DNA from 4 places in the Bacillus hominis genome. Region 3 is predicted to be linked to each of the others. Evidence: a T-box and tRNA genes for the amino acid it is inferred to sense, from the RefSeq annotation. Region 3 holds a T-box; the other regions hold tRNA genes.
What was found. The T-box of region 3 lies ahead of asnS (asparagine--tRNA ligase). A T-box ahead of a tRNA ligase gene usually reads a tRNA of that ligase, here a tRNA-Asn.
Positions count from the first base shown of each region.

Region 1: it encodes a tRNA-Asn, which carries the amino acid that the T-box ahead of asnS (asparagine--tRNA ligase) is inferred to sense. The anticodon was not compared.
Region 2: it encodes a tRNA-Asn, which carries the amino acid that the T-box ahead of asnS (asparagine--tRNA ligase) is inferred to sense. The anticodon was not compared.
Region 4: it encodes a tRNA-Asn, which carries the amino acid that the T-box ahead of asnS (asparagine--tRNA ligase) is inferred to sense. The anticodon was not compared.

Region 1 covers NZ_JAUCFS010000005.1:150,648-158,399, forward strand. The annotation lists gene QUF93_RS03270 (hypothetical protein) at 1-142, shown strand, start outside; rRNA gene QUF93_RS03275 (16S ribosomal RNA) at 367-1,918, shown strand; rRNA gene QUF93_RS03280 (23S ribosomal RNA) at 2,064-4,985, shown strand; rRNA gene rrf (5S ribosomal RNA) at 5,076-5,191, shown strand; tRNA gene QUF93_RS03290 (tRNA-Asn) at 5,201-5,275, shown strand; tRNA gene QUF93_RS03295 (tRNA-Thr) at 5,280-5,352, shown strand; tRNA gene QUF93_RS03300 (tRNA-Glu) at 5,374-5,445, shown strand; tRNA gene QUF93_RS03305 (tRNA-Val) at 5,454-5,529, shown strand; tRNA gene QUF93_RS03310 (tRNA-Tyr) at 5,546-5,629, shown strand; tRNA gene QUF93_RS03315 (tRNA-Gln) at 5,695-5,769, shown strand; tRNA gene QUF93_RS03320 (tRNA-Lys) at 5,775-5,850, shown strand; tRNA gene QUF93_RS03325 (tRNA-Gly) at 5,856-5,927, shown strand; tRNA gene QUF93_RS03330 (tRNA-Ala) at 5,938-6,010, shown strand; gene QUF93_RS03335 (glycerate kinase) at 6,136-7,281, shown strand; gene rocF (arginase) at 7,551-7,752, shown strand, end outside.
Region 2 covers NZ_JAUCFS010000005.1:4,462,049-4,469,800, reverse strand. The annotation lists rRNA gene QUF93_RS25885 (23S ribosomal RNA) at 1-180, shown strand, start outside; rRNA gene rrf (5S ribosomal RNA) at 282-397, shown strand; tRNA gene QUF93_RS25875 (tRNA-Val) at 404-479, shown strand; tRNA gene QUF93_RS25870 (tRNA-Thr) at 485-559, shown strand; tRNA gene QUF93_RS25865 (tRNA-His) at 569-644, shown strand; tRNA gene QUF93_RS25860 (tRNA-Leu) at 668-748, shown strand; tRNA gene QUF93_RS25855 (tRNA-Gly) at 778-852, shown strand; tRNA gene QUF93_RS25850 (tRNA-Leu) at 869-956, shown strand; tRNA gene QUF93_RS25845 (tRNA-Arg) at 960-1,033, shown strand; tRNA gene QUF93_RS25840 (tRNA-Pro) at 1,044-1,116, shown strand; tRNA gene QUF93_RS25835 (tRNA-Ala) at 1,130-1,202, shown strand; tRNA gene QUF93_RS25830 (tRNA-Met) at 1,222-1,297, shown strand; tRNA gene QUF93_RS25825 (tRNA-Ile) at 1,301-1,377, shown strand; tRNA gene QUF93_RS25820 (tRNA-Ser) at 1,395-1,486, shown strand; tRNA gene QUF93_RS25815 (tRNA-Met) at 1,513-1,589, shown strand; tRNA gene QUF93_RS25810 (tRNA-Asp) at 1,593-1,668, shown strand; tRNA gene QUF93_RS25805 (tRNA-Phe) at 1,681-1,756, shown strand; tRNA gene QUF93_RS25800 (tRNA-Thr) at 1,771-1,846, shown strand; tRNA gene QUF93_RS25795 (tRNA-Lys) at 1,857-1,932, shown strand; tRNA gene QUF93_RS25790 (tRNA-Gly) at 1,946-2,016, shown strand; tRNA gene QUF93_RS25785 (tRNA-Ile) at 2,027-2,103, shown strand; tRNA gene QUF93_RS25780 (tRNA-Asn) at 2,111-2,185, shown strand; tRNA gene QUF93_RS25775 (tRNA-Ser) at 2,192-2,282, shown strand; tRNA gene QUF93_RS25770 (tRNA-Glu) at 2,289-2,360, shown strand; gene QUF93_RS25765 (RNA polymerase sigma factor) at 2,495-2,863, shown strand; gene QUF93_RS25760 (L-lactate dehydrogenase) at 3,083-4,027, shown strand; gene glgB (1,4-alpha-glucan branching protein GlgB) at 4,699-6,636, shown strand; gene glgC (glucose-1-phosphate adenylyltransferase) at 6,584-7,714, shown strand; gene glgD (glucose-1-phosphate adenylyltransferase subunit GlgD) at 7,733-7,752, shown strand, end outside.
Region 3 covers NZ_JAUCFS010000005.1:4,144,148-4,151,899, reverse strand. The annotation lists gene pheT (phenylalanine--tRNA ligase subunit beta) at 1-1,741, shown strand, start outside; T-box leader at 1,896-2,147, shown strand; gene asnS (asparagine--tRNA ligase) at 2,200-3,591, shown strand; gene QUF93_RS24135 (SDR family oxidoreductase) at 3,770-4,672, shown strand; gene QUF93_RS24130 (YuzL family protein) at 4,755-4,889, shown strand; gene rnhC (ribonuclease HIII) at 5,096-6,034, opposite strand; gene zapA (cell division protein ZapA) at 6,159-6,428, shown strand; gene QUF93_RS24115 (CvpA family protein) at 6,430-6,969, shown strand; gene polX (DNA polymerase/3'-5' exonuclease PolX) at 7,025-7,752, shown strand, end outside.
Region 4 covers NZ_JAUCFS010000005.1:713,122-719,739, forward strand. The annotation lists rRNA gene QUF93_RS06000 (23S ribosomal RNA) at 1-551, shown strand, start outside; rRNA gene rrf (5S ribosomal RNA) at 653-768, shown strand; tRNA gene QUF93_RS06010 (tRNA-Val) at 774-849, shown strand; tRNA gene QUF93_RS06015 (tRNA-Tyr) at 858-941, shown strand; tRNA gene QUF93_RS06020 (tRNA-Gln) at 954-1,028, shown strand; tRNA gene QUF93_RS06025 (tRNA-Lys) at 1,033-1,108, shown strand; tRNA gene QUF93_RS06030 (tRNA-Leu) at 1,123-1,203, shown strand; tRNA gene QUF93_RS06035 (tRNA-Gly) at 1,233-1,307, shown strand; tRNA gene QUF93_RS06040 (tRNA-Leu) at 1,324-1,412, shown strand; tRNA gene QUF93_RS06045 (tRNA-Arg) at 1,416-1,489, shown strand; tRNA gene QUF93_RS06050 (tRNA-Pro) at 1,500-1,573, shown strand; tRNA gene QUF93_RS06055 (tRNA-Ala) at 1,589-1,661, shown strand; tRNA gene QUF93_RS06060 (tRNA-Ser) at 1,680-1,772, shown strand; tRNA gene QUF93_RS06065 (tRNA-Ser) at 1,834-1,926, shown strand; tRNA gene QUF93_RS06070 (tRNA-Met) at 1,951-2,027, shown strand; tRNA gene QUF93_RS06075 (tRNA-Asp) at 2,030-2,105, shown strand; tRNA gene QUF93_RS06080 (tRNA-Phe) at 2,115-2,190, shown strand; tRNA gene QUF93_RS06085 (tRNA-Thr) at 2,200-2,272, shown strand; tRNA gene QUF93_RS06090 (tRNA-Trp) at 2,279-2,349, shown strand; tRNA gene QUF93_RS06095 (tRNA-Ile) at 2,360-2,436, shown strand; tRNA gene QUF93_RS06100 (tRNA-Asn) at 2,442-2,516, shown strand; tRNA gene QUF93_RS06105 (tRNA-Glu) at 2,518-2,589, shown strand; gene QUF93_RS06110 (CBS domain-containing protein) at 2,722-3,141, shown strand; gene QUF93_RS06115 (DUF3965 domain-containing protein) at 3,567-4,718, shown strand; gene QUF93_RS06120 (hypothetical protein) at 4,960-5,292, opposite strand; gene QUF93_RS06125 (SH3 domain-containing M23 family metallopeptidase) at 5,298-6,458, opposite strand.

The DNA.
Region 1 (7,752 bases), 4.0 Mb from region 3:
ATTTGATTTTGCAGATGAGCGTATACATGGCGTTGTAAAAAAAGCGATGGAAGAAAGGTATAAAATCATTTTTTGTTTATTTCGGAGAGTTGCTAATAGGGAAGAATGTATTCGTTATGTAAGAAAAAGAATTTTTTATTAAAAAGTGTTGACGTTAAGAGTAGGTATATGATAAATTAATAAACGTCGCTGATGCAGAAACGCAGAAAACGACAAAAAAGAAATTGAAAAACTTAGTTGACATCGAAAAATGAAGATGTTAACATAAGGGAGTCGCAAATGAGCGGCTAAGTAGTTCTTTGAAAACTGAACGAAACAAACAACGTGAACGTCAATTTTTATTTTTAGATGCTAGACAAACTAACTTTATTGGAGAGTTTGATCCTGGCTCAGGATGAACGCTGGCGGCGTGCCTAATACATGCAAGTCGAGCGAATGGATTAAGAGCTTGCTCTTATGAAGTTAGCGGCGGACGGGTGAGTAACACGTGGGTAACCTGCCCATAAGACTGGGATAACTCCGGGAAACCGGGGCTAATACCGGATAATATTTTGAACTGCATGGTTCGAAATTGAAAGGCGGCTTCGGCTGTCACTTATGGATGGACCCGCGTCGCATTAGCTAGTTGGTGAGGTAACGGCTCACCAAGGCAACGATGCGTAGCCGACCTGAGAGGGTGATCGGCCACACTGGGACTGAGACACGGCCCAGACTCCTACGGGAGGCAGCAGTAGGGAATCTTCCGCAATGGACGAAAGTCTGACGGAGCAACGCCGCGTGAGTGATGAAGGCTTTCGGGTCGTAAAACTCTGTTGTTAGGGAAGAACAAGTGCTAGTTGAATAAGCTGGCACCTTGACGGTACCTAACCAGAAAGCCACGGCTAACTACGTGCCAGCAGCCGCGGTAATACGTAGGTGGCAAGCGTTATCCGGAATTATTGGGCGTAAAGCGCGCGCAGGTGGTTTCTTAAGTCTGATGTGAAAGCCCACGGCTCAACCGTGGAGGGTCATTGGAAACTGGGAGACTTGAGTGCAGAAGAGGAAAGTGGAATTCCATGTGTAGCGGTGAAATGCGTAGAGATATGGAGGAACACCAGTGGCGAAGGCGACTTTCTGGTCTGTAACTGACACTGAGGCGCGAAAGCGTGGGGAGCAAACAGGATTAGATACCCTGGTAGTCCACGCCGTAAACGATGAGTGCTAAGTGTTAGAGGGTTTCCGCCCTTTAGTGCTGAAGTTAACGCATTAAGCACTCCGCCTGGGGAGTACGGCCGCAAGGCTGAAACTCAAAGGAATTGACGGGGGCCCGCACAAGCGGTGGAGCATGTGGTTTAATTCGAAGCAACGCGAAGAACCTTACCAGGTCTTGACATCCTCTGAAAACTCTAGAGATAGAGCTTCTCCTTCGGGAGCAGAGTGACAGGTGGTGCATGGTTGTCGTCAGCTCGTGTCGTGAGATGTTGGGTTAAGTCCCGCAACGAGCGCAACCCTTGATCTTAGTTGCCATCATTAAGTTGGGCACTCTAAGGTGACTGCCGGTGACAAACCGGAGGAAGGTGGGGATGACGTCAAATCATCATGCCCCTTATGACCTGGGCTACACACGTGCTACAATGGACGGTACAAAGAGCTGCAAGACCGCGAGGTGGAGCTAATCTCATAAAACCGTTCTCAGTTCGGATTGTAGGCTGCAACTCGCCTACATGAAGCTGGAATCGCTAGTAATCGCGGATCAGCATGCCGCGGTGAATACGTTCCCGGGCCTTGTACACACCGCCCGTCACACCACGAGAGTTTGTAACACCCGAAGTCGGTGGGGTAACCTTTATGGAGCCAGCCGCCTAAGGTGGGACAGATGATTGGGGTGAAGTCGTAACAAGGTAGCCGTATCGGAAGGTGCGGCTGGATCACCTCCTTTCTATGGAGAATTGATGAACGCAGTTCATCAATAAACGTTGACTTGTTTCGTTTCGTTCAGTTTTGAGAGAACTATCTCTCAAGTTTAAATGTATGTTCTTTGAAAACTAGATAACAGTGTAGCTCATATTTTTTAATTTTAGTTTGGTTAAGTTAGAAAGGGCGCACGGTGGATGCCTTGACACTAGGAGTCGATGAAGGACGGGACTAACGCCGATATGCTTCGGGGAGCTGTAAGTAAGCTTTGATCCGAAGATTTCCGAATGGGGAAACCCACTATACGTAATGGTATGGTATCCTTACCTGAATACATAGGGTATGGAAGACAGACCCAGGGAACTGAAACATCTAAGTACCTGGAGGAAGAGAAAGCAAATGCGATTTCCTGAGTAGCGGCGAGCGAAACGGAATCTAGCCCAAACCAAGAGGCTTGCCTCTTGGGGTTGTAGGACATTCTATACGGAGTTACAAAGGAACGAGGTAGACGAAGCGACCTGGAAAGGTCCGTCACAGAGGGTAACAACCCCGTAGTCGAAACTTCGTTCTCTCTTGAATGTATCCTGAGTACGGCGGAACACGTGAAATTCCGTCGGAATCTGGGAGGACCATCTCCCAAGGCTAAATACTACCTAGTGATCGATAGTGAACCAGTACCGTGAGGGAAAGGTGAAAAGCACCCCGGAAGGGGAGTGAAAGAGATCCTGAAACCGTGTGCCTACAAATAGTCAGAGCCCGTTAATGGGTGATGGCGTGCCTTTTGTAGAATGAACCGGCGAGTTACGATCCCGTGCGAGGTTAAGTTGAAGAGACGGAGCCGCAGCGAAAGCGAGTCTGAATAGGGCGTTTAGTACGTGGTCGTAGACCCGAAACCAGGTGATCTACCCATGTCCAGGGTGAAGTTCAGGTAACACTGAATGGAGGCCCGAACCCACGCACGTTGAAAAGTGCGGGGATGAGGTGTGGGTAGCGGAGAAATTCCAATCGAACCTGGAGATAGCTGGTTCTCCCCGAAATAGCTTTAGGGCTAGCCTTAAGTGTTAGAGTCTTGGAGGTAGAGCACTGATTGAACTAGGGGTCCTCATCGGATTACCGAATTCAGTCAAACTCCGAATGCCAATGACTTATCCTTAGGAGTCAGACTGCGAGTGATAAGATCCGTAGTCAAGAGGGAAACAGCCCAGATCGCCAGCTAAGGTCCCAAAGTGTGTATTAAGTGGAAAAGGATGTGGAGTTGCTTAGACAACTAGGATGTTGGCTTAGAAGCAGCCACCATTTAAAGAGTGCGTAATAGCTCACTAGTCGAGTGACTCTGCGCCGAAAATGTACCGGGGCTAAATACACCACCGAAGCTGCGAATTGATACCAATGGTATCAGTGGTAGGGGAGCGTTCTAAGTGCAGTGAAGTCAGACCGGAAGGACTGGTGGAGCGCTTAGAAGTGAGAATGCCGGTATGAGTAGCGAAAGACGGGTGAGAATCCCGTCCACCGAATGCCTAAGGTTTCCTGAGGAAGGCTCGTCCGCTCAGGGTTAGTCAGGACCTAAGCCGAGGCCGACAGGCGTAGGCGATGGACAACAGGTTGATATTCCTGTACCACCTCTTTATCGTTTGAGCAATGGAGGGACGCAGAAGGATAGAAGAAGCGTGCGATTGGTTGTGCACGTCCAAGCAGTTAGGCTGATAAGTAGGCAAATCCGCTTATCGTGAAGGCTGAGCTGTGATGGGGAAGCTCCTTATGGAGCGAAGTCTTTGATTCCCCGCTGCCAAGAAAAGCTTCTAGCGAGATAAAAGGTGCCTGTACCGCAAACCGACACAGGTAGGCGAGGAGAGAATCCTAAGGTGTGCGAGAGAACTCTGGTTAAGGAACTCGGCAAAATGACCCCGTAACTTCGGGAGAAGGGGTGCTTTCTTAACGGAAAGCCGCAGTGAATAGGCCCAAGCGACTGTTTAGCAAAAACACAGGTCTCTGCGAAGCCGTAAGGCGAAGTATAGGGGCTGACACCTGCCCGGTGCTGGAAGGTTAAGGAGAGGGGTTAGCGTAAGCGAAGCTCTGAACTGAAGCCCCAGTAAACGGCGGCCGTAACTATAACGGTCCTAAGGTAGCGAAATTCCTTGTCGGGTAAGTTCCGACCCGCACGAAAGGTGTAACGATTTGGGCACTGTCTCAACCAGAGACTCGGTGAAATTATAGTACCTGTGAAGATGCAGGTTACCCGCGACAGGACGGAAAGACCCCGTGGAGCTTTACTGTAGCCTGATATTGAATTTTGGTACAGTTTGTACAGGATAGGCGGGAGCCATTGAAACCGGAGCGCTAGCTTCGGTGGAGGCGCTGGTGGGATACCGCCCTGACTGTATTGAAATTCTAACCTACGGGTCTTATCGACCCGGGAGACAGTGTCAGGTGGGCAGTTTGACTGGGGCGGTCGCCTCCTAAAGTGTAACGGAGGCGCCCAAAGGTTCCCTCAGAATGGTTGGAAATCATTCGTAGAGTGCAAAGGCATAAGGGAGCTTGACTGCGAGACCTACAAGTCGAGCAGGGACGAAAGTCGGGCTTAGTGATCCGGTGGTTCCGCATGGAAGGGCCATCGCTCAACGGATAAAAGCTACCCCGGGGATAACAGGCTTATCTCCCCCAAGAGTCCACATCGACGGGGAGGTTTGGCACCTCGATGTCGGCTCATCGCATCCTGGGGCTGTAGTCGGTCCCAAGGGTTGGGCTGTTCGCCCATTAAAGCGGTACGCGAGCTGGGTTCAGAACGTCGTGAGACAGTTCGGTCCCTATCCGTCGTGGGCGTAGGAAATTTGAGAGGAGCTGTCCTTAGTACGAGAGGACCGGGATGGACGCACCGCTGGTGTACCAGTTGTTCTGCCAAGGGCATAGCTGGGTAGCTATGTGCGGAAGGGATAAGTGCTGAAAGCATCTAAGCATGAAGCCCCCCTCAAGATGAGATTTCCCATAGCGTAAGCTAGTAAGATCCCTGAAAGATGATCAGGTTGATAGGTTCGAGGTGGAAGCATGGTGACATGTGGAGCTGACGAATACTAATAGATCGAGGACTTAACCATATAATATGTAGCAATGTTATCTAGTTTTGAAGGAATATATATTTAAAATTCCTTTTGACATTCTGAAAAGAATGTGTATAATGATAAAAGTCTGGTAATGATGGCAGAGAGGTCACACCCGTTCCCATACCGAACACGGAAGTTAAGCTCTCTAGCGCCGATGGTAGTTGGGACCTTGTCCCTGTGAGAGTAGGACGTTGCCAGGCTTATATTGTTCCGCAGTAGCTCAGCGGTAGAGCTATCGGCTGTTAACCGATCGGTCGTAGGTTCGATTCCTACCTGCGGAGCCATTATGCTTCCATAGCTCAGCTGGTAGAGTACTTCCATGGTAAGGAAGAGGTCACCGGTTCAAGCCCGGTTGGAAGCTTGGGAAAATTTTTTATTTTTTGGCCCGTTGGTCAAGTGGTTAAGACACCGCCCTTTCACGGCGGTAACACGGGTTCGAATCCCGTACGGGTCATCACTTTTGGAGGATTAGCTCAGCTGGGAGAGCACCTGCCTTACAAGCAGGGGGTCGGCGGTTCGATCCCGTCATCCTCCACCATATATTTTTAAATGTCGGAGGGGTAGCGAAGTGGCTAAACGCGGCGGACTGTAAATCCGCTCCTTCGGGTTCGGCAGTTCGAATCTGCCCCCCTCCACCATTTTCTTTAAAATAACCTGAAAGGGTTTATTTTTTTGAAAAGATAACCATACTAGTAAATATTAATGGGCTATAGCCAAGCGGTAAGGCAACGGACTTTGACTCCGTCATGCGCTGGTTCGAATCCAGCTAGCCCAGCCATTTACGAGCCATTAGCTCAGTTGGTAGAGCATCTGACTTTTAATCAGAGGGTCGAAGGTTCGAATCCTTCATGGCTCACCATTTTCGCGGAAGTAGTTCAGTGGTAGAATACAACCTTGCCAAGGTTGGGGTCGCGGGTTCGAATCCCGTCTTCCGCTTAATTACTAAGGGGCCTTAGCTCAGCTGGGAGAGCGCCTGCCTTGCACGCAGGAGGTCAGCGGTTCGATCCCGCTAGGCTCCATATAAATGGGGAAAGCTTACATCAAATGATGTAAGCTTTTTTTGTGTTTAAATTCCATTCCAAAAGGAAACTTTTCCGTATATCGTTTAGAATGAAAAAAAGGATTGAATAAGGGGGAGGTAATTATGAAAGTTGTCATTGCATCGGATTCATATAAAGAAAGCCTGAAAGCTATAGAGGTATGTGAAGCTATTGAAAGAGGCTTTGCAGCAATTTTTCCTAAAGCAGAGTATGTTAAAGTACCAATTGGAGATGGAGGCGAAGGAACGGTTGAATCTCTTGTTGGTGCTACAATGGGGAGAATTATAACACTTAGTGTGACAGGACCGCTTGGAGGGAGCGTGCAAGCCTTTTATGGTATGTCTAAGGATAAGAAGACAGCATTTATTGAAATGGCAGCAGCATCAGGATTACAACACGTTCCAATTGAAAAGAGAAACCCGCTTATTACAACGACAAAAGGGACAGGCGAACTTATATTACATGCATTAGATCAAGGAGCTAAACACATTATTTTAGGGCTTGGAGGAAGTGCTACAAATGATGGTGGGGCTGGTATGCTATCTGCCTTAGGCGCAAGATTTATAAATAGGAAAGGTGAGGTAATAGAACCCTCTGGAGGGACATTGCATTTGATAACCACTGTTGACCTTTCTAGGATTGATTCACGCCTGGAGGATATAAAGTTAGAAGCAGCATGTGATGTAGATAACCCTTTAGTTGGACTGAGCGGGGCATCTTTTATATTTGCGAGGCAAAAAGGTGCGAATGTAGAGATGATGAAAGAGCTAGATGAGAATTTAAAACATTATGCTAATATACTTAAACAACATGTGTCTTTTGATGTATCTGAAATACCAGGTGCGGGGGCAGCTGGAGGAATGGGAGCCGCTGTCGTTGCAGTGCTAAAGGGACAGCTAAGAAAAGGGATTGAAATTGTATTAGATTATACAAATTTTGATAAGTGTATAGAAGGTGCCGATCTTATTGTAACTGGTGAGGGAAGAATAGATGAACAAACAGCTTATGGAAAAGCTCCTGTTGGTGTCGCGAAGCGGGCGAAATGTCGTCATATTCCTGTAATTGCTATTGGTGGATCTGTATCTCCGAACTATACAATTGTTTATGAAAAGGGAATTGATGCAGTGTTTAGTATTACAGCCAGTCCAATGACATTAGAAGAAGCATATAAAGCGGCAGAAGAGAATATCGAAATGACAGCAAAAAATATTGCAGCAGTGTGGAAACTAGCATCAGAAAAACGCTTCTAAATATAGAAGTGTTTTTTAATCCAGTTATTTGAGAATATTTTGTGTAATCCTAGATGGTGATGGAGAAAAGCACTCATAAAAATATTAGCTGATAGAAAAGTTAGTTGGTTCATTAAGTTAAGTTTATACATAGAACAGTTTGAAAATTGGGATTCCAACGTAAATATAAGTGAATAAAATGTATATCCATGCAGAAAAATGTCGAGTTGAGTCAGACTATAAAAAAGATTTAAAATATTTAGTGAAGGCATAAAAGGGGGATACTATCTATGAAAAAAGAAATCTCAGTTATTGGAGTTCCAATGGATTTAGGACAGATGCGTCGTGGGGTTGATATGGGACCAAGCGCGATCCGTTATGCAGGGGTAATTGAAAGAATCGAAGAAATTGGATATAACGTAAAAGATATGGGAGATATATGTATAGAGAGAGAAAAAGAAATAGATGAAAATACAAAGTTAAGAAACCTTA
Region 2 (7,752 bases), 320 kb from region 3:
GGTAGCTATGTGCGGAAGGGATAAGTGCTGAAAGCATCTAAGCATGAAGCCCCCTCAAGATGAGATTTCCCATAGCGTAGCTAGTAAGATCCCTGAAAGATGATCAGGTTGATAGGTTCGAGGTGGAAGCATGGTGACATGTGGAGCTGACGAATACTAATAGATCGAGGACTTAACCATATAATATGAAGCAATGTTATCTAGTTTTGAAAGAATATAAAAAACTTGTTGACTTTAAAAGTTAAATGAGTTACAATAGTTCTTGTCTTAAATGAATACAGTCTGGTAATGATGGCAGAGAGGCCACACCCGTTCCCATACCGAACACGGAAGTTAAGCTCTCTAGCGCCGATGGTAGTTGGGACCTTGTCCCTGTGAGAGTAGGACGTTGCCAGGCAATTCCGGAGGATTAGCTCAGCTGGGAGAGCACCTGCCTTACAAGCAGGGGGTCGGCGGTTCGATCCCGTCATCCTCCACCATTCTAGCCGACTTAGCTCAATTGGTAGAGCAACTGACTTGTAATCAGTAGGTTGGGGTTCAAGTCCTCTAGTCGGCACCAGCAACTATGGCGGTTGTGGCGAAGTGGTTAACGCACCGGATTGTGGCTCCGGCATTCGTGGGTTCGATTCCCATCAGTCGCCCCATTTTTCTTTTAAAATTATAATATGCGGGTGTGGCGGAATTGGCAGACGCACCAGACTTAGGATCTGGCGCCTTTGGCGTGGGGGTTCGACTCCCTTCACCCGCACTTTTAATAAAATAACTCATACATGTCTTGCGGAAGTAGTTCAGTGGTAGAATACAACCTTGCCAAGGTTGGGGTCGCGAGTTCGAATCCCGTCTTCCGCTCCAATTTTCAATATGATATGCCGGGGTGGCGGAACAGGCAGACGCACAGGACTTAAAATCCTGCGGTGGGTGACCACCGTGCGGGTTCGACCCCGCCCTCGGCACCATATGCGCCCGTAGCTCAATTGGATAGAGCGTTTGACTACGGATCGAGAGGTTAGGGGTTCGACTCCTCTCGGGCGCGTTTTTATTAACGGGAAGTGGCTCAGCTTGGTAGAGCACCTGGTTTGGGACCAGGGGTCGCAGGTTCAAATCCTGTCTTCCCGATATTTCAAAACATGGGGCCTTAGCTCAGCTGGGAGAGCGCCTGCCTTGCACGCAGGAGGTCAGCGGTTCGATCCCGCTAGGCTCCACTTATTGAATATCACTTATGGCGGTGTAGCTCAGCTGGCTAGAGCGTACGGTTCATACCCGTGAGGTCGGGGGTTCGATCCCTCCGCCGCTACCATAAGGACCTTTAGCTCAGCTGGTTAGAGCAGACGGCTCATAACCGTCCGGTCGTAGGTTCGAGTCCTACAAGGTCCACCACTCAAAGTTCATATCTCGGAGGTATACCCAAGTTCGGCTGAAGGGATCGGTCTTGAAAACCGACAGGCGGCGAGAGTCGCGCGGGGTTCGAATCCCTCTACCTCCTCCATTTTTTTAAATTAAATATTATATCATCGCGGGGTGGAGCAGTACGGTAGCTCGTCGGGCTCATAACCCGAAGGTCGCAGGTTCAAATCCTGTCCCCGCAACCAAATGGTCCCGTGGTGTAGTGGTTAACATGCCTGCCTGTCACGCAGGAGATCGCCGGTTCGACCCCGGTCGGGACCGCCATTTTTACATAAAGGCTCGGTAGCTCAGTCGGTAGAGCAGAGGACTGAAAATCCTCGTGTCGGCGGTTCGATTCCGTCCCGAGCCACCATTTTGAAATCGCAAGCCGGCTTAGCTCAATTGGTAGAGCAACTGACTTGTAATCAGTAGGTTGGGGGTTCAAGTCCTCTAGCCGGCACCACTTTCAAAATGAGCCATTAGCTCAGTTGGTAGAGCATCTGACTTTTAATCAGAGGGTCGAAGGTTCGAATCCTTCATGGCTCACCATTTTCAATTTAATGCGGGTGTAGTTTAGTGGTAAAACAAGAGCCTTCCAAGCTCTGGTCGAGAGTTCGATTCTCTTCACCCGCTTATCTATTATGGGCCTATAGCTCAGCTGGTTAGAGCGCACGCCTGATAAGCGTGAGGTCGATGGTTCGAGTCCATTTAGGCCCACCATAATTATTCCGCAGTAGCTCAGTGGTAGAGCTATCGGCTGTTAACCGATCGGTCGTAGGTTCGAGTCCTACCTGCGGAGCCATATTATAGAGAAGTACCCAAGTGGCTCAAGGGGCTCCCCTGCTAAGGGAGTAGATCGCGAACGCGGTGCGAGGGTTCGAATCCCTTCTTCTCTGCCAGATTTTGGCCCGTTGGTCAAGTGGTTAAGACACCGCCCTTTCACGGCGGTAACACGGGTTCGAATCCCGTACGGGTCATACTAAAAGAGATAGCATAATCTGCTATCTCTTTTTTGTTGTGTAAAAGCGGACTTTGGATAGTCCGCTTTTTTTATGAAATGTTGTATACTTTTTTCTATTTCAAACGTCTAACTAATAGAAAGGAGAGGGCGATGGAGTATGAAAAGATTATTGTAGAAACATCTAAAAGTATTTATAGGTATTTACTTAAAATTGGAGTAACACCAGTAGAAGCAGAGGATATCATTCAAGACACGGTACATAAAGCATTATTATCTATACCAAATATGAAAATTACTTATATAAAAACATGGTTATTTCAAGTTGCGATTAATAGGCATCGTGATCTAGCTAGAAGGCAAAAGCATATTGAAGAAATCCCGATTGAATCTATTCAACTTATTGGGACGAAGGGACTAGACGAATCACTGTTAAGAAAAGAGCTTCAAGTAGAAATACAAAGCATACTTGGAAAGATGAATCCGGTATACAAACATAAGAAAAACCCTTTCACAATCTAAACAAAACACTTAAATTGAGATTGATTCCACACCTACCACGATAACTTTACACTCTATGTGAAAAAGTTCACAAATAGGTCATAATTTGTGAAGTAATTCACAATAATCCGTGCTACAATATGAATGTAAAGAAGTTAAACAACATTAAATTAGTATTTTAATTAATTACTTAAACAATAATAAATAATATATGTAAAACAATTGAGAGGGGAAATTAAAATGAAAAAAGGTATCAATCGTGTAGTATTAGTAGGAACAGGAGCTGTAGGTTGTAGTTATGCTTACTCAATGATCAACCAAGGTGTAGCTGAAGAATTCGTACTTGTAGATGTAAATGAAGCAAAAGCAGAAGGGGAAGCAATGGACTTAAGCCATGCGGTACCATTCTCTCCAGCACCAACAAAAGTTTGGAGCGGTAGCTATGCAGATTGTAAAGATGCAGATTTAGTAGTTATCACTGCTGGATTACCACAAAAGCCAGGTGAAACTCGTTTAGACTTAGTTGAGAAAAATACAAAGATCTTTAAACAAATCGTTCGCGGTATTATGGATAGCGGATTCGATGGAATCTTCTTAATCGCAACAAACCCAGTTGATATTTTAACTTACGTAACTTGGAAAGAATCTGGCTTACCAAAAGAGCGCGTAATTGGTTCTGGTACAACTTTAGACTCTGCTCGTTTCCGTTACATGTTAGGTGACTACTTAGATGTAGATCCACGTAACGTTCATGCTTACATCGTTGGTGAACACGGTGATACTGAACTTCCAGTATGGAGCCACGCTACTGTAGGTGTACAAAAACTAGAAACAATCTTAGCGAACAACGAACAGTATAACCAAGAAGATTTAGATAAAATCTTTGAAAATGTACGCGATGCAGCTTATCACATCATCGAGCGTAAAGGCGCAACTTACTACGGAATCGGTATGTCACTACTTCGTGTAACTAAAGCGATCTTAAGCAACGAGAACAGCGTATTAACTGTATCTGCATACCTTGAAGGTCAATATGGTGAGAAAGATGCTTACGTAGGTGTTCCAGCTGTTATTAACCGCGAAGGTGTACGTGAAATAGTAGAACTTGAATTAAACGAAGAAGAAAAAGCGAAATTCGCTCATTCTGTAAAAGTGTTAAAAGAAACAATGGCACCAGTACTATAATAATTGCTAAATAATTCAGAGGCGGGAAACTGCTTCCTACCTCTGAGTTTTTATATAATTTAATATAAATTCCTTTTCCGGTTTCCCTTGTATATCCCCAATATACCCCTTTTGCTGGATAAGGGTCGTTTATAGAAAAAAGCACTCTATTTTTGAATAGAGTGCTTTTATATGTTATTTTTTCGGTGTTAGTCCTAACTTCTTTAAAATATCTGTCAGTGTCCCACTTTTTGATTTTTCTACAGGTGTTTGTGATTTTGTAGCATCTGGTTCTTATGAATTATAGTTGCAAATCTTGGTGTTCTTTATTGAGAATAAATATATACTTATGAATTTTACATTTCAATAAATTTTGTCACAAAAAATGTTGAGAAACATTTTTCTATGACAGATTATTTTGTTTGAATTTCACGTGGAAAATAGTGTGAAAAACAGGGAGAAATCAATAAAGTAAATATTGAGCAACAATGAAAGGTGAAAATAGTAAGGGGAAATGAAGCGTTTGCAATGAATATTCGTCAAAATTCGATATTTTACACAGTAAATTTGAATATTTTAAGCAAAATTAAAGAAAAAAACGTATATTTTTAAAAAAATAACAAGGATATTTCAGTTTTTCGCAGAAATGATAAAGAGTAAAAAATTTCTGTCATCTTAGTGAGGTGAACATATTGGATGTAATAAATTGTGAAGAAGTGAAACGAGATGAGTTTCATACAGAAAAGTACTATGACAGTTATAACATCTTTGGGGCACATATTGTGACGGAAGATGGGATGCGAGGGGTACGATTCACAGTATGGGCTCCTCATGCGAAAGCAATGAGTGTTGTTGGAGATTTTAATGAATGGGATTATGAGCAACATAAGATGCTACAAGTGACAGAAAAGGGGATTTGGTCCTTGTTTGTACCGTATATTGAAGAGAATGAGATATACAAGTATGCGGTTGAAACGATGGATGGTGCCGTTATTTTAAAAGCAGATCCTTACGCAGTATATGCAGAAGTAAGACCAAATACGGCATCTGTAGTTTTTGATATAGAGGGATATGAATGGAATGATAAAAACTGGATTCGTAAGAGAAAGAAAAAATCGATTTATAAAGAAGCGATGACAGTTTATGAATTACATTTCGGTTCTTGGAAAAAGAAAGAAGATGGCGCTCTGTATTCTTACAGAGAAATGGCCGAGGAGCTCATTCCTTATGTGGTGGAACATCAATTTACACATATTGAAATTATGCCGCTTGTTGAGCATCCATATGATCGTTCTTGGGGATATCAAGGAACGGGATATTATGCAGCTACAAGTAGATTCGGCACGCCACATGACTTGATGTATTTTGTCGATGAATGTCATAAATATGGAATCGGTGTCATTTTAGATTGGGTGCCGGGGCATTTTTGTAAAGATGCTCACGGTTTATATTTGTTTGATGGGACACCGACTTATGAATATAAAGATATAGATGTACAAGAAAACCAGGTATGGGGAACTGTTAATTTTGATTTAGGGAAAAGAGAAGTACGTAATTTCTTAATTTCAAATGCGTTATTTTGGATGAGGTATTTCCATATTGATGGTTTCAGGGTAGATGCAGTTGCGAATATGCTGTACTGGAATAAAGAAGGAAAAGAGCAAAGCAATGAACACGCTGTTTCTTTCTTACGAGAGTTAAATGAAGCTGTGTTTGCAGAAGATGAAGAGTTTCTTATGACAGCAGAAGATTCAACAGCTTGGCCACTTGTAACAGCTCCAACATACGAGGGTGGACTTGGGTTCAATTATAAATGGAATATGGGTTGGATGAACGACGTGTTGAAATATATGGAATGTGCACCAGAGTACCGGAAATACATTCATGAGAAAATGACATTCTCTTTACTATATACTCACTCTGAAAACTTTATATTGCCGCTTTCTCATGATGAAGTCGTTCATGGGAAAAAGTCGTTATTAAATAAAATGCCGGGAGATTACTGGGATAAGTTCGCCCAACTTCGTTTATTATATGGATATTTCTTTACTCATCCAGGTAAGAAATTACTCTTTATGGGTGGAGAATTCGGGCAATTTGATGAGTGGAAAGACCTTGAAGATTTAGATTGGAATTTACATGATTTTGAAATGCATCGTTATATGCATGATTACTTTAAAGAGCTCATAGCATTGTATAAGCGCTCAAAACCACTTTGGCAGTTAGATCACTCGCCTGAAGGATTTCAGTGGATTGATGCTAATAATAATGAGCAAAGTATTTTCTCGTTCATCCGCCAAGGGGATAAGCAGGAAGATGCGTTAGTTGTCGTATGTAATTTTACGAAAGCTACATATGAAAACTATAAAGTAGGTGTACCAGATTTCGAGTATTATAACGAGATTTTAAACAGTGATGCTGAGCAATATGGCGGATCGGGGCAAGTTAATAAGAAACGTCTCAAGACGATTCTAGAGCCATATCATAATCAAGCGGCACATGTAGAAATTACAATTCCACCATTTGGCGTATCCATATTACGACCAGTGAAGACGAGAAAGGGGAGCAAAAAACAAGATGGCTCAAAAACAAAAGTGCGTAGCAATGTTACTAGCAGGGGGAAAAGGTAGTCGTTTAAGTGCATTAACAAAAAATTTAGCCAAGCCAGCTGTTCCATTTGGTGGTAAATATCGCATTATTGATTTTACGTTAAGTAACTGTGCAAACTCCGGTATTGAAACGGTGGGGATTTTAACGCAATATCAACCGTTAGAACTCCACAATTATATCGGAATCGGAAATGCATGGGATTTAGACCGAGTAAACGGCGGAGTCACAGTATTACCTCCTTATGCGGAGTCTTCAGGTGTGAAGTGGTACACAGGTACGGCAAGCGCCATTTATCAAAACTTAAACTATTTAAGTCAGTATGAACCGGAGTATGTCCTTATTTTATCAGGCGACCATATTTATAAAATGGATTACAGCAAAATGCTAGATTACCATATTGAGAAAGAAGCGGACGTTTCAATTTCTGTTATTGAAGTGCCATGGGATGAAGCGAGTCGTTTCGGTATTATGAATACAAATGAAGAGATGGAAGTTGTTGAATTTGAGGAGAAACCGCAATTTCCAAGAAGTAATCTTGCATCAATGGGAATCTATATTTTTAACTGGGCAATCTTGAAAGAGTATTTGGAAATGGATGCAAGAAATCCTGAATCTAGTAACGATTTCGGAAAAGATGTACTTCCGCTTTTATTAGATGAAGGTAAGAAGCTAATGGCGTATCCGTTTGAAGGATATTGGAAAGATGTTGGAACGGTGAAAAGCTTATGGGAAGCGAATATGGATTTACTTCGCGATGAAACATCGTTGAATTTAAATGATCGTAATTGGCGTATTTATTCTGTGAACCCAAATGAGCCACCTCAATATATTGCAGAACAGGCAAAAGTAGAAGAATCACTTATTAATGAAGGGTGCGTCATTGAAGGGGACGTGAAGCATTCTGTTTTATTCCAAGGAGTGACGGTGGAAGAAGGTAGTATGGTAATCGATTCTGTCGTTATGCCTGGGGCAAAGATTGGTAAAAACGTTGTGATTGAAAGAGCGATTGTTGGATCAGAAATGGTTATTGAAGATGGGACAATAATTCGCCCAGAAAAAAATGTTGATGATGTAGTACTAATTGCTGAAGGGAAATAGAAAAGGGGGATGAAATGAATGGGAGAAAAAATGTTAGG
Region 3 (7,752 bases):
AAAAATGGTGAAGAACGTAAAGATTGGTCCATCACCAATGTGGATGCAAACTCGCCTTATGGCAGCTGGCATTCGTCCAATTAGCAATGTAGTTGATATTACAAACTACATTTTAATGGAATACGGTCAACCGTTACATGCATTCGATTACGATAAATTAGGTTCAAAAGAAATCGTTGTTCGTCTTGCAAAAGAAGGCGAAAAAATTCAAACATTAGATGCTCAAGAACGTACGTTACAAGAGCACCATCTTGTAATTACAAACGGCACAAAAGCTTTAGCTGTTGCTGGGGTAATGGGCGGAGCTGATTCTGAAGTTGATAGCGATACAGTAAACGTTCTAATTGAGTCTGCATACTTTGCAGGTCAAACAGTGCGCCGTACATCAAAAGACTTAGGTCTTCGTAGTGAATCAAGTGCACGTTTTGAAAAAGGAATCGACCCAACACGTACATTCGAAGCGATTCAACACGCAGCTGCTTTAATGGCGAAATACGCTGGCGGAGAAGCGCTTGAAGGCGTAGTAGAAGCTGATAACTTACAAGTACAAGAGCGTACAGTATCTGTTACAGCTGAAAAAGTAAACCGTGTATTAGGTACAGATATTTCTGCAAGTGAAATGGGTACAATGTTCACAAACTTGAAATTCCCATTCACAGAAGTAGAAGGCACATTCCATGTAAATGTACCAGCACGTCGTCCTGATATTACAATTTCAGAAGACTTAGTAGAAGAAGTGGGCCGTCTATACGGTTATGACCACATTCCAGTTACATTACCTTCTGGAACGATGACACGTGGTAAATTAACATCAGCACAAACGAAACGTCGTAAAGTACGTCGCTTCCTAGAAGGTGCTGGTTTATATGAAGCAATCACATATTCATTAACAAGCGCTGACAAAGCGAAACAATATATGGTTGAGCCGAACGAAAAAGCTCCTGTAAATCTTGCGCTTCCAATGAGTGAAGAGCGTAGCCAACTTCGTTTAAGCTTAGTGCCACAATTGTTAGAGGCAGTTTCATACAATGTTGCACGTAAAAATGACAGTGTTGCTTTATACGAAGTAGGTTCTATCTTCTTACCGACAGAAGCAGGAGAACTTCCGAAAGAAGAACAACATCTTGCAGGTGTTATGACAGGTCTTGCTCTTCACCATGCATGGCAAGGTGAGAAGAAAGTTGTAGACTTCTTCGTTGTTAAAGGTGTGCTTGAAGGATTATTCGACGTACTTGGCGTTGCAAACCAAATCACATATGCACCAGCAAAACGTGAAGGTATGCACCCAGGCCGTACAGCTGACATTGTATTAGATGGCGAAGTAATTGGATTCATCGGTCAATTGCACCCTGAAGCGCAAAAACAATTAGATGTGAAAGATACATTCGTATTCGAACTATCTCTTGCAAAAGTATTCGGTGCAGACGTGGAAGAAACTTATTACTCAGCAATTCCACGTTTCCCATCTATGACACGTGACATGGCTGTTGTAGTAACAACAGAAACAAAAGCTGGTGAAATGAAGCAAGTAATTGCTGAAGCTGGCGGAGAACTTCTGAAAGAAGTAACGCTATTCGACTTATACGAAGGTGAAAAAATGGAAGAAGGCAAGAAATCACTTGCATTCTCTATGAACTACTTCGATGCAGAACGTACATTAACAGACGAAGAAGTAACAGAAGCACATAGCCGTGTATTAACAGCGGTAGAAGAGAAATTTGGTGCGGAGTTACGTAAGTAATTGAAAATTGCCGGATTTAATTCCGGCAATTTTTTTATTGGAGCGGTTGTCGAGTGTTATCGGTAATTCGATATATTATAAAAAACGCCGATATATATCAAGGCATCTTGCATCTTTCCCTCGAATGTAGTACATTAATTTTAGTTTAACAAAACGAAAGACGATGATAAGGAAAAGTAGTATATACTATAATCCAAAGCGAGTCAGGGGCGGTGAGAGCCTGATGAGGCGGTATATGTGAAGAACACCTTGGAGTTGCTAACCGAAATTGAAACTTGTATTCAAGAGTAGACTTAGACGGGAATCCGGCCTGTTACAAACCGGGAAGTATGTATTACATACGAGTTAAAGTTGGTCTTTATGACAAATTGGGTGGTACCGCGAAGTTTAACCTTTCGTCCCTTTATGGATGAAAGGTTTTTTTGTATTTAAATATATCAGTAAAGGAGAATTTTACTATGGAAAACACATTAGTAAAAAGTCTGTATAGAGATACAGATAAATACGCAGATCAAACAGTACAAGTATCAGGTTGGATTCGTAACTTACGTGATTCAAAAGCATTTGGTTTCATCGAATTAAACGACGGTAGCTTCTTCAAAGGTGTTCAAATCGTTTTCGATACAGAATTAGAGAACTTCAAAGAAATTGCAAAGCTTCCACTTAGCTCTTCAGTTAAAGTAGAAGGTAAAGTAATTGCAACGCCTGGAGCGAAGCAACCATTTGAAATTAAAGCAGAAAAAATTGATATCGAGGGCTTATCAGATTCTGATTACCCACTTCAAAAGAAGCGTCATACGTTTGAATACTTACGTACAATCGCTCACTTACGTCCAAGAACAAATGCATTCTCTGCAACGTTCCGTGTACGTTCTATCGCAGCATTTGCGATTCACCAGTTCTTCCAAGAGCGTGGTTTCGTACATGTTCACACACCAATTATCACTGGTAGTGATACAGAAGGTGCAGGCGAAATGTTCCGCGTAACAACGCAAGACTTAAACAACGTACCAAAAGGTGAAGACGGACAAGTTGACGAATCAAAAGACTTCTTCGGTAAAGAAACAAACTTAACAGTAAGTGGACAGCTGAATGCTGAAGCTTATGCACTAGCGTTCCGTGATGTGTACACATTCGGACCTACATTCCGTGCAGAAAACTCAAACACAACTCGCCACGCAGCTGAGTTCTGGATGGTTGAGCCTGAGATTGCATTCGCTGAATTAGGCGATGTAATGGATCTTACAGAAGATATGCTGAAATATGCAATGAAATACGTACTAGAGCATGCACCAGAAGAAATGGACTTCTTCAACAGCTTCGTTGATAAAACAGTTCTAGAGCGCATGAACAATGTAATCAACTCTGACTTCGGTCGCATCACTTATACAGAAGCAATTAAAGTACTTCAAGAATCAGGTGCTGACTTCAAATACCCAGTAGAATGGGGTATTGACTTACAAACAGAGCACGAAAGATACTTATCAGAAGAAATCTTCAAACGCCCTGTATTCGTAACTGACTATCCGAAAGACATTAAAGCATTCTACATGCGTATGAACGAAGATGGAAAAACAGTAGCAGCTACTGACCTTCTAGTTCCTGGCATCGGCGAATTAATCGGCGGAAGTCAACGTGAAGAAAGAATGGATGTTTTAGTAGACAGAATTAAAGAATTAGGTATGAACGAAGAGGACTACTGGTGGTACTTAGAACTTAGAAAATACGGCGGTACAAAACACGCTGGATTCGGTCTAGGTTTCGAGCGCTTCCTAATGTACATCACTGGTATGGCTAACATCCGTGACGTAATTCCATTCCCAAGAACTCCAGGTTCTTCAGAGTTTTAAGATAGAAAAAAGCGAGAGCAACTGCTCTCGCTTTTTTTATTGGAAAAGGGTGTAACTAGAACTCGAATTTTATAAGTATTTCAAGATTGGAAAAAATGTTGTTCAAAGTTTCCTTCTCCTTTCATATATAGTAAAGCGAATGCAACATTTATAGGAATGGGAAAGGGGTTTGGGGACGATGGGGGAAATTCCAATTCATACAAAATGGACATTACGTGACAAGTATATAGTAATCACCGGTGCAACAAGTGGTATTGGATTAGCGGCAGCTAAGGCATTTGCAGAACGCGGTGCCAAACTAGGAATCATTGCACGTAATGAAGTAAAAGCGAATGATGTTATGACTCAAATTGAAAATTTAACGAATGGGAATGCAGTGGTAGATATATTTTTCGCTGATATGGCTTCCCAGCAATCTATACGCCGGGTAGCTACTGAGATTTTAGAAAGGTGTCCGAGAATTGATATATTAGTGAATAATGCGGGTGCTTTATTTCAAACAAGGCAGCTTACGGAGGACGGTTTGGAGATGACTTGGGCGGTTAACCATTTAGGTCCATTCCTGCTCACTAATTTGTTGTTGGAGCGTTTAAAGGAAAGTGTTCCTGCTCGTGTTATCACCACCGCATCTCACGGTCACAAAATGGCTAAAAAGGGAATTGATTTCGGTGATTTAGATGCAGAACAACTGTATCGTGGTGTTAAGAAGTTCATGGGCGGTCCTACAATGCGTTATGCACAAACAAAACTAGCTAACATTTTATTCACCTCTGAATTGGCACAGCGGTTGGAGGGAACGGGTGTTAGTGCTTATAGCTTTGACCCGGGGCTAGTGAATACGAATTTTAACCAGGACAATGGTCTGGTTGCTCGATTAACTATGGCAGCAATGAAACCTTTCTCTCGTACGCCTGAGGAAGGTGCTGAAACTTTAATATGGCTAGCGGAATCAATTGGAGTTACTAATCATAGTGGCGGTTACTATGCCGATAAGCAAATAGGAAAAACGTCTGAAGTTGCCTTGGATAAGGATGCCGCAAAACGTCTATGGGACATTAGTGAAAAACAGACACGAGAGTAAAAGAGTAGCGAGTGTCTGTTCAGAGTGTTATGTTGAATAGTTTTTTACCCTTAAGTAAAAAGTAATCTTGGGGGTGATTGTAATGAGTAAGAAAGTGAAAACAGACCATTCTAGATCAAGCTTAGGTTCTTCAGAAGTGGAAGGACAAGGAACGACTACGCATGAAACGGGTTCTCATAAAGTACCTTCATCAAATAAGAAGCAGAAGCGAAGTTAAACATAAAAAGGGATCCCTTTTTTATGTGAATAGTAAATGAACGGATATCGGCCGAAATGGAAATATATCGATATATCGAAGAAATACGACGAAAATAGGAACGTGTGAGATCCTATTTACCCATTTTTCATCCGTAAAAGGCGAAAAGAATTCAATTCTTTTCGCCTTGTTTAGTTCATGAAAATCATGTCGATACTAAAAAGTAGTTATTTTTTTAATAAACGAAAAGCCTTCTCCGTGTTAGCAAAATGCAGCTTCACAAACTCAGGCAGTCTTTCTTTACCGACTTTTTGAATTAATTTAGCAGCGGCAATATCAACTTGTTTACCAGCACCTTTTGGAAGTGGCATGCCAGCTTTTTTGCTTAGTTCGTCAAATTGTTTTACGAATGAGTAACGAGCCAAAATGGAAGCGGCGGCTACTGCTAAATGGACGCTTTCACCTTTTGTAGCGAAATAAACATTTTCACGTTGTACCTGTTTTTGTTTCGCTAAGTATTTATAGTATGTATCAGGCTGTGTAAATTGGTCGATTAAGATGCCCTCAGGTGTTGTAGGTGCAATTTTAGCTAATAAGTTTGTGATGGCTTTATTATGCAGTAAAGCCTTCAGTTTACCTTGGTTGTTTCCTTTATCAAATAGCTCATTATATTTTTCATTGTGAAGAACGAGAGAGCTATAAGGAACAACGTGAAGGAGTTGTTTTGCAATCTCAGCAATTTGAGTATCGTTTAAGTTTTTGGAGTCTTTTACACCAAGTTCTTTTAAAAGTGGAATTTGCTTCGCATCCACATATACAGCAACTACTGTCATCGGTCCGAAGTAATCACCGGTACCTACTTCGTCTGATCCTAGAATAGACATTGTACCGATGGAAGCGGGCGGCGCATAACGATGTGAATTGACCGATTTTTTCACAGCTGATTTTGGTGTTTGAGAGACAGTTTGCCAACGAGAAGCTTCTGCTTCAGCACGGCCTCCTTGGAACATTACTTTTCCAGATTTATACGCTGTAATCGTACAAGATGGCACCTTTGCCATAAAGATACCGCCTTGCGGAATTTTTGGGCTAAGCGCTTGTTTATATTGTTGTTTCATGTCTTCAATTACTGTAGAACTTGTTTGTATTACGATAGAATTTGACAAAATGGTCGCCCCTTTTTTTATATTGTTATTTTTATCATATCGGATTGTTCTTTCTGTTTCCATATTATGATGGTTCATGGTATGATAAACTTTAGGATTCTGTACGTGATTGGAGGCCGGTGAGTTGTCACAACAAAAGGGAAATAAAAGTCGAATTAATGTAGAAATATATGGTCAACAATATTCAGTTGTTGGCGATGAAAGTACAAGTCATATCCGCATGGTAGCAGCGATTGTGGATGATAAAATGCGCGAACTCAATGCCAAGAATCCTTCGCTTGATACGAGTAGACTAGCGGTATTGACGGCGATAAACGTCATACACGATTACATAAAATTAAAAGAAGAACATGAGAAATTGAAAGAAAGTATGACACAAAAAGGAATTGAATAACATGATTGATATTATTATCATTTTATTGCTTGTTATGGGGTTTTTCCTCGGTTTACGCAGAGGGTTTATTTTGCAACTTGTAAAGTTAACAAGCTTTATTATCGCATACCTCGTTGCATACTGGTACTGTAAAGATTTAGCGCCAGCACTTGCGAAAATTATTCCGTATCCATTTGATAAGAATGTTTCTGTTCCAGAATGGATAGATGCGAATAATATTGAGGGTGTCTTCTATCAAGCACTTGCGTTTATTGTATTATTTATTATTACAAAAATCGCACTTTCATTACTTGGTAATTTACTGAATATGTTTGCAGAAATCCCAGTTTTAAAGCAAGTCAATGCGGTTGCTGGGGCACTTCTTGGCTTTTTAGAAGTGTATATCATTCTGTTTGTCTTAATTATTGTTGGAACAATCCTTCCAATTGAACAAATACAAACACCATTACAAAAATCATCAATTAGCAAAATAATTGTAGACGATACACCGATTCTTTCTGAAAAGGTGAAGGAGCTATGGCAGACAGGTAGCAGAGTATAACTTCTCTTTTTTCAGAAAGAGGAGTTTTTTTCTATGAACGAAAGGCGGGAGAATCATGAAAGTAAATAAAAAACAAGTTATTAAATTACTAGAGACAATCGGCCTATTTATGGAATTAAAGGGTACGAATCCATTTAAAATATCTGCATTCCGTAAAGCGGCGGCAGCGCTAGAGAGTGATGATCGTAGTCTTTCTGAAATTGAAGATTTCACAAAGATTCCAGGCATCGGAAAAGGAACGGCAGCAGTTATTCAAGAATATATAGAATCGGGAACATCTGAAGTATTACAAGAACTTGAAAAAGAAGTACCAAGTAGTTTATTACCGTTATTAAAACTACCAGGCCTTGGTGGTAAGAAGGTAGCTAAGTTATATAAAGAGCTAGGCGTTATTGATATGGAGACGTTAAAAGCTGCTTGTGAGGAAAATAAAGTACAAGCTTTAGCTGGTTTCGGTAAAAAAACAGAAGAGAAAATATTAGAAGCAATCGATCAAGTAGGCTCTCGTCCAGAGCGTTTGCCAATTGCGATGGTATTGCCTATTGCCGGGGAAATAGAGGAGAAATTGTCGAATATCGCTGAGGTAGTTCGTTTCTCTCGTGCTGGTAGCTTACGCCGTGTTCGTGAGACAGTGAAGGATTTAGACTTCATTATTGCAACGACAGAACCAGCAGCAGTACGTGAGCATTTACTACAGTTCGATAATATGATTGAAGTGATCGCGAGCGGTGATACGAAAGTTTCTGTTCGTCTTCAATATGAATATGATATTTCAATCGATTT
Region 4 (6,618 bases), 3.4 Mb from region 3:
GCGAGACCTACAAGTCGAGCAGGGACGAAAGTCGGGCTTAGTGATCCGGTGGTTCCGCATGGAAGGGCCATCGCTCAACGGATAAAAGCTACCCCGGGGATAACAGGCTTATCTCCCCCAAGAGTCCACATCGACGGGGAGGTTTGGCACCTCGATGTCGGCTCATCGCATCCTGGGGCTGTAGTCGGTCCCAAGGGTTGGGCTGTTCGCCCATTAAAGCGGTACGCGAGCTGGGTTCAGAACGTCGTGAGACAGTTCGGTCCCTATCCGTCGTGGGCGTAGGAAATTTGAGAGGAGCTGTCCTTAGTACGAGAGGACCGGGATGGACGCACCGCTGGTGTACCAGTTGTTCTGCCAAGGGCATAGCTGGGTAGCTATGTGCGGAAGGGATAAGTGCTGAAAGCATCTAAGCATGAAGCCCCCCTCAAGATGAGATTTCCCATAGCGTAAGCTAGTAAGATCCCTGAAAGATGATCAGGTTGATAGGTTCGAGGTGGAAGCATGGTGACATGTGGAGCTGACGAATACTAATAGATCGAGGACTTAACCATATAATATGAAGCAACGTTATCTAGTTTTGAGAGAATATAAAAAACTTGTTGACTTTAAAAGTTAAATAAGTTAAAATGATTCTTGTCTTAAATGAATATAGTCTGGTAATGATGGCAGAGAGGTCACACCCGTTCCCATACCGAACACGGAAGTTAAGCTCTCTAGCGCCGATGGTAGTTGGGACCTTGTCCCTGTGAGAGTAGGACGTTGCCAGGCAAAATGGAGGATTAGCTCAGCTGGGAGAGCACCTGCCTTACAAGCAGGGGGTCGGCGGTTCGATCCCGTCATCCTCCACCATTTATGTCGGAGGGGTAGCGAAGTGGCTAAACGCGGCGGACTGTAAATCCGCTCCTTCGGGTTCGGCAGTTCGAATCTGCCCCCCTCCACCATTTCTTAATTATTGGGCTATAGCCAAGCGGTAAGGCAACGGACTTTGACTCCGTCATGCGCTGGTTCGAATCCAGCTAGCCCAGCCATTAAGAGCCATTAGCTCAGTTGGTAGAGCATCTGACTTTTAATCAGAGGGTCGAAGGTTCGAATCCTTCATGGCTCACCATTTTAACAAAATATGCGGGTGTGGCGGAATTGGCAGACGCACTAGACTTAGGATCTAGCGCCTTTGGCGTGGGGGTTCGACTCCCTTCACCCGCACTTTTAATAAAATAACTCATACATGTCTTGCGGAAGTAGTTCAGTGGTAGAATACAACCTTGCCAAGGTTGGGGTCGCGGGTTCGAATCCCGTCTTCCGCTCCAATTTTCAATATGATATGCCGGGGTGGCGGAACAGGCAGACGCACAGGACTTAAAATCCTGCGGTGGGTGACCACCGTGCGGGTTCGACCCCCGCCCTCGGCACCATATGCGCCCGTAGCTCAATTGGATAGAGCGTTTGACTACGGATCAAGAGGTTAGGGGTTCGACTCCTCTCGGGCGCGCTTTTATTAACGGGAAGTGGCTCAGCTTGGTAGAGCACCTGGTTTGGGACCAGGGGGTCGCAGGTTCAAATCCTGTCTTCCCGATTTTCCCAAAAACATGGGGCCTTAGCTCAGCTGGGAGAGCGCCTGCCTTGCACGCAGGAGGTCAGCGGTTCGATCCCGCTAGGCTCCACTTTATTTTTTATATGTCGGAGGTATACCCAAGTTCGGCTGAAGGGATCGGTCTTGAAAACCGACAGGCGGCGAGAGTCGCGCGGGGGTTCGAATCCCTCTACCTCCTCCATTTTTTAAAAAAGTGGTTTAGTTACATATAAAAATAAATAAGATATTAATTTTTCCTTCATGGAGGTATACCCAAGTTCGGCTGAAGGGATCGGTCTTGAAAACCGACAGGCGGCGAGAGTCGCGCGGGGGTTCGAATCCCTCTACCTCCTCCATTTATTTTTAAAACATAATATCGTCGCGGGGTGGAGCAGTACGGTAGCTCGTCGGGCTCATAACCCGAAGGTCGCAGGTTCAAATCCTGTCCCCGCAACCAATGGTCCCGTGGTGTAGTGGTTAACATGCCTGCCTGTCACGCAGGAGATCGCCGGTTCGACCCCGGTCGGGACCGCCATTTTATGTTGGCTCGGTAGCTCAGTCGGTAGAGCAGAGGACTGAAAATCCTCGTGTCGGCGGTTCGATTCCGTCCCGAGCCACCATTTTTTTATGCCGGCTTAGCTCAATTGGTAGAGCAACTGACTTGTAATCAGTAGGTTGGGGGTTCAAGTCCTCTAGCCGGCATCATTTAGGGGCATAGTTTAAAGGTAGAACTGAGGTCTCCAAAACCTCCAGTGTGGGTTCGATTCCTACTGCCCCTGTAAAGTATATGGGCCTATAGCTCAGCTGGTTAGAGCGCACGCCTGATAAGCGTGAGGTCGATGGTTCGAGTCCATTTAGGCCCACCATATATTCCGCAGTAGCTCAGTGGTAGAGCTATCGGCTGTTAACCGATCGGTCGTAGGTTCGAGTCCTACCTGCGGAGCCATGGCCCGTTGGTCAAGTGGTTAAGACACCGCCCTTTCACGGCGGTAACACGGGTTCGAATCCCGTACGGGTCATAAAAAAAAGAGTCAGCATATTGCTGACTCTTTTTTATTATGTATAAGCCTCTTTTTATCACCGTATTTTCCTGAAATAAATAAAGGGATTTAGGAAAAGCTATGGTATGTATTAAAAGGAGGAGATGAAAAATGACACAAGTTAGAGAACTTATGAGTACTCATATCGTACATTGTACACCGTTAGATAATGTATATGAGGCGGCTGTAAAAATGAAGGAAGAATCGGTTGGAATGATTCCTGTTATTGAAAATAAACAAGTTGTTGGGCTTGTTACTGATCGAGACTTAGTTGTTCGTGGGATTGCTGAAAAACATCCTGGATCTAATCAAATTACAAATGTAATGACAACAAACATTGTTTCAGTTTCTCCAGATGATTCTATTGAAAAAGCTACAGAGTTAATGGCACAATATCAAATTAGACGATTACCGGTAGTTGAGAGCGGTCAACTTGTTGGGATGCTAGCACTAGGTGATTTAGCTATAAGAAAATCAGCAGATGATCAAGCAGGGTTTGCTCTAAGTGAAATCTCGGAGCATACGGAATAAATTATGTATAAAGATCAGATACATTATTCTAGTATATATGGATTAAACTAATATATTAGCGTGATGTATCTGAGACATTATATAATAAGTATAGAGTCAATATTTTTGACAGTTTTTTTAAATTTTCCATTCCTAATTTTTAATAAGAGAAAAAATGATATACTGAGAGATATAAGTATTATGAGAGGTTTTGAATATAACAATATTTATTATTAATGATGTAATAATGAATTAATATTTCCTACATAGATAAAGTGAAACTTTAATTATTGGGGGTTTTGTCCATCCTCCAATGATTATTAGTTGAACCAATCGGGCTTTTACGGGCAGTTTTATCTCCCATCTAACTTCCTCGCATTCACTGAATTTTGAGGTGGGAGTCTTACTGCACGCAAATAGCGGGATAAAAAGGGAAGGGGAATTATATGAGGGCTGTACAGGGCGATCCAAATTGGAATTTGGTTACAGATACATATATAGAACCAAATAATTTCGCTGAGTTATTTTCTTTGCTTGTACCTTGTCATCCAAAAGGTGAAGGGAAAGAGCGAACTATATTAGTATGGAAAGAAAAAGAATTTTATAAAGAAGAAAATTTAGCGGCATTTATCGTATATGGCATGAATAAAGTAAAGAATTTACCGCAGTTTCATAAAGATGAAATTCCAACTCTAGTACGTATTCTTCGTTTATGTCAAGAGATTGGTTGGTATGAAGAGGCAAATGCTTTTATGATAACCCAAGGGCTAGATGAATTTGTCCAAACTTCATTGGAGTATGAAACATGGGATCTTTTGACGAAAGCAGTTGCTTTAAACTATTTAATTATTAAATATCGTATTGGTGAATTAACAGCTGAGGATGTAGAGATTTGGGATCGAGTTAAATTTAATGAGAAATGTATAACAGATTGCAAACATCTATTATCTCATAAAGAAGTATTGGAATTTACATTCTTTTATATGTGTAAGCGAGCGAAGCTACTGTCAAAAGAGCAATTAAATAGTGATATGATGAGTTTAGCAATGCATTGTAATACTTTTGTGTATGATTTATATACACATGACTTATTACGAAAGTATCGTAAGTGTACAGACTTTCTATCATATTATGGACCTAGTCAAGCAGTTTTAGCTTGTCAAAAAGCTGTACTTTCTCAAATTTCCGATCGATTAGACCCTTTAAAGACAACTCATGTAGATGATTATTTATATGTGATGAAAGAAATGATGGAGCATATGACGATAGGGGTAATGGATCGGTATGGTCATTTTATTGGAAAGTTACTATCGTATGTACCATTTTTCGAAATGATCCAAGTTCCACAACATGCATATTATTGTGAAGAATTACTGTATATTTGTAAGGGAATTGAATACAAAGAAGAAATACTACGCAATTATATATTTATACAATTACATGATTGTTTACCATCATTCTTTAAACTATTTCTTAAAAATAAGCGTTATGCAACGATTCATGATATTCTTTTCTATTGGTGCGACGATGAACAAAGAATGAGCTTAGAGAAAAAATATAATCTTAGTTTTATTTATGAAAAATACGCTTGTGGATAAACCATATTTTACATATTAAAAATTAATATAAATTAAAAAAGGATCTCAAGTTTATGTGAGATCCTTTTTTGTTAGTAAAACAAGGAGAAAGTAACTAAGATAAGAAATAACATTCCATAAAGGAGAAATTGTGCAGTATAACTTCCTTGTATACCAAAAAAAGTATTCATTTTTTTATATAAATTCAATATATATTGAATTGGATTATCTTTGAAAGATTGGTACACAGTGTCTCCTCTTTCTAAGCTTCTTGTTCATGTTTTTGGTTATTAGGAACATTAACGTATCTAGCTATGAATAATAAAACACCTATAAAGAATACAGGAAGTACGGTAGATAAATAAAAACCATTACTAATTATATTTGTTATAAGAGCACTCAAAAGAAAAATTGCATTATAAATATGGGCAATTTTTTGTTTTAGCCGCATTTGTAATGCTTCCATAATGATTTCTAAAGCAACAAAAGCAATAATAATAGATAAAAATACAGTGTTCGTATTATAAATGACTAGACAACAGATTAAACCTAAAAAGGCCAGGTATTCAATAAAGAGAGGTATATCGCGTGGCATAAAATTTACCTAACTAAATATGGCAGTGGGTTCACTGCATTTGTTTTTTCAAAATTCCATTCCCCATTATGTAATTCAAAATGGAGATGTTGCCCGTATGAATGACCTGTGTTTCCCATATGACCTACTAATTGTCCAGTTTGTACTTGATCACCAGTTTGTACAGTGCGATCCTTCATATGAGCATAAACTGTTGTATATAATTTCCCATTTATTTGATGGGCGATGAACACGACATTGCCGTAGCTAGCTGAATAATAAGATTTCACAACTTTACCTGCAGCAGCAGCTTGAATAGAGACATTTCCTTGTGCTGCTATATCTATACCATAATGCATTTGCTCCCAGCGCATATCAAAAGTGGAGCTGATTTTCCCTTGAGTAGGGAATTTGAAAACTGCTGGGATTGATGAAGGTTGAGCTGTTTTAGCTTGTGCTTGATTTTGATTTTGCACTACATAGTGTTTTGCTACATATCCGTATCCTGTGCCAAAACGAATTTTATACCAAGTACCTACCGTTTCTACTACTTGTACTTGTGTACCACTTTGTAATGAGCCAAGTAGAGTGCTACTTGTACTAGCGTTGCTACGTACATTTAATTTTGGTGTTGCAACAGTATAAGAAGGAGAACCTTGTACAGTTACACCTTTTACTAGAGGTGTGGATCCATTAGATACAAATGTTTTTTGTACGTATCCAATTTGACCGTTATGTAATATTTTGTACCAATCCCCTTGTTCACCTTGAATGGTAATGAATTGACCATTTGGTAATATATCTAGAATAGAAGACTCTGTATTAGGTTCAGAACGAACGTTTAATGCGTTGGCATTTACGATATATTGATTCTTTGGTTGAACATTTTTTTTGAAGAGAATTGCATCTTTTTTCATATAGCCTGTTTTGTTGTTAACAGATACTTTATACCAATCTGGATTTGTCTCAAGAATAGTAACCGGGCTATTAAATCGAATGTTATCAATTATTGCACTGTCTGCATGGTTATTTTGATGTAGTGCAACGTTGTCAATTTTTACATATCCAGTTTTTACTGTAGATGGTTGCTTAGCAGCCGCTGTTTGTATATCGGATTCTCCCATAGAAGGAAGTAAAGAAGCAATTGCGATAGTAGTTGCTGTTAAAGCTGTAGCTTTCATATTCATGTAATAAAGACCTCCTCTAGTTGTATAGTTGTAATTTTATTATAGTATAAAGATATAATATATTGGTCGTATTCACATAAATGTAATATGAAATCAATAAAAATAAATAATGTTAGAAGAGAGGTTCATATATAAATATTGTATATATCATTTGTGGGGT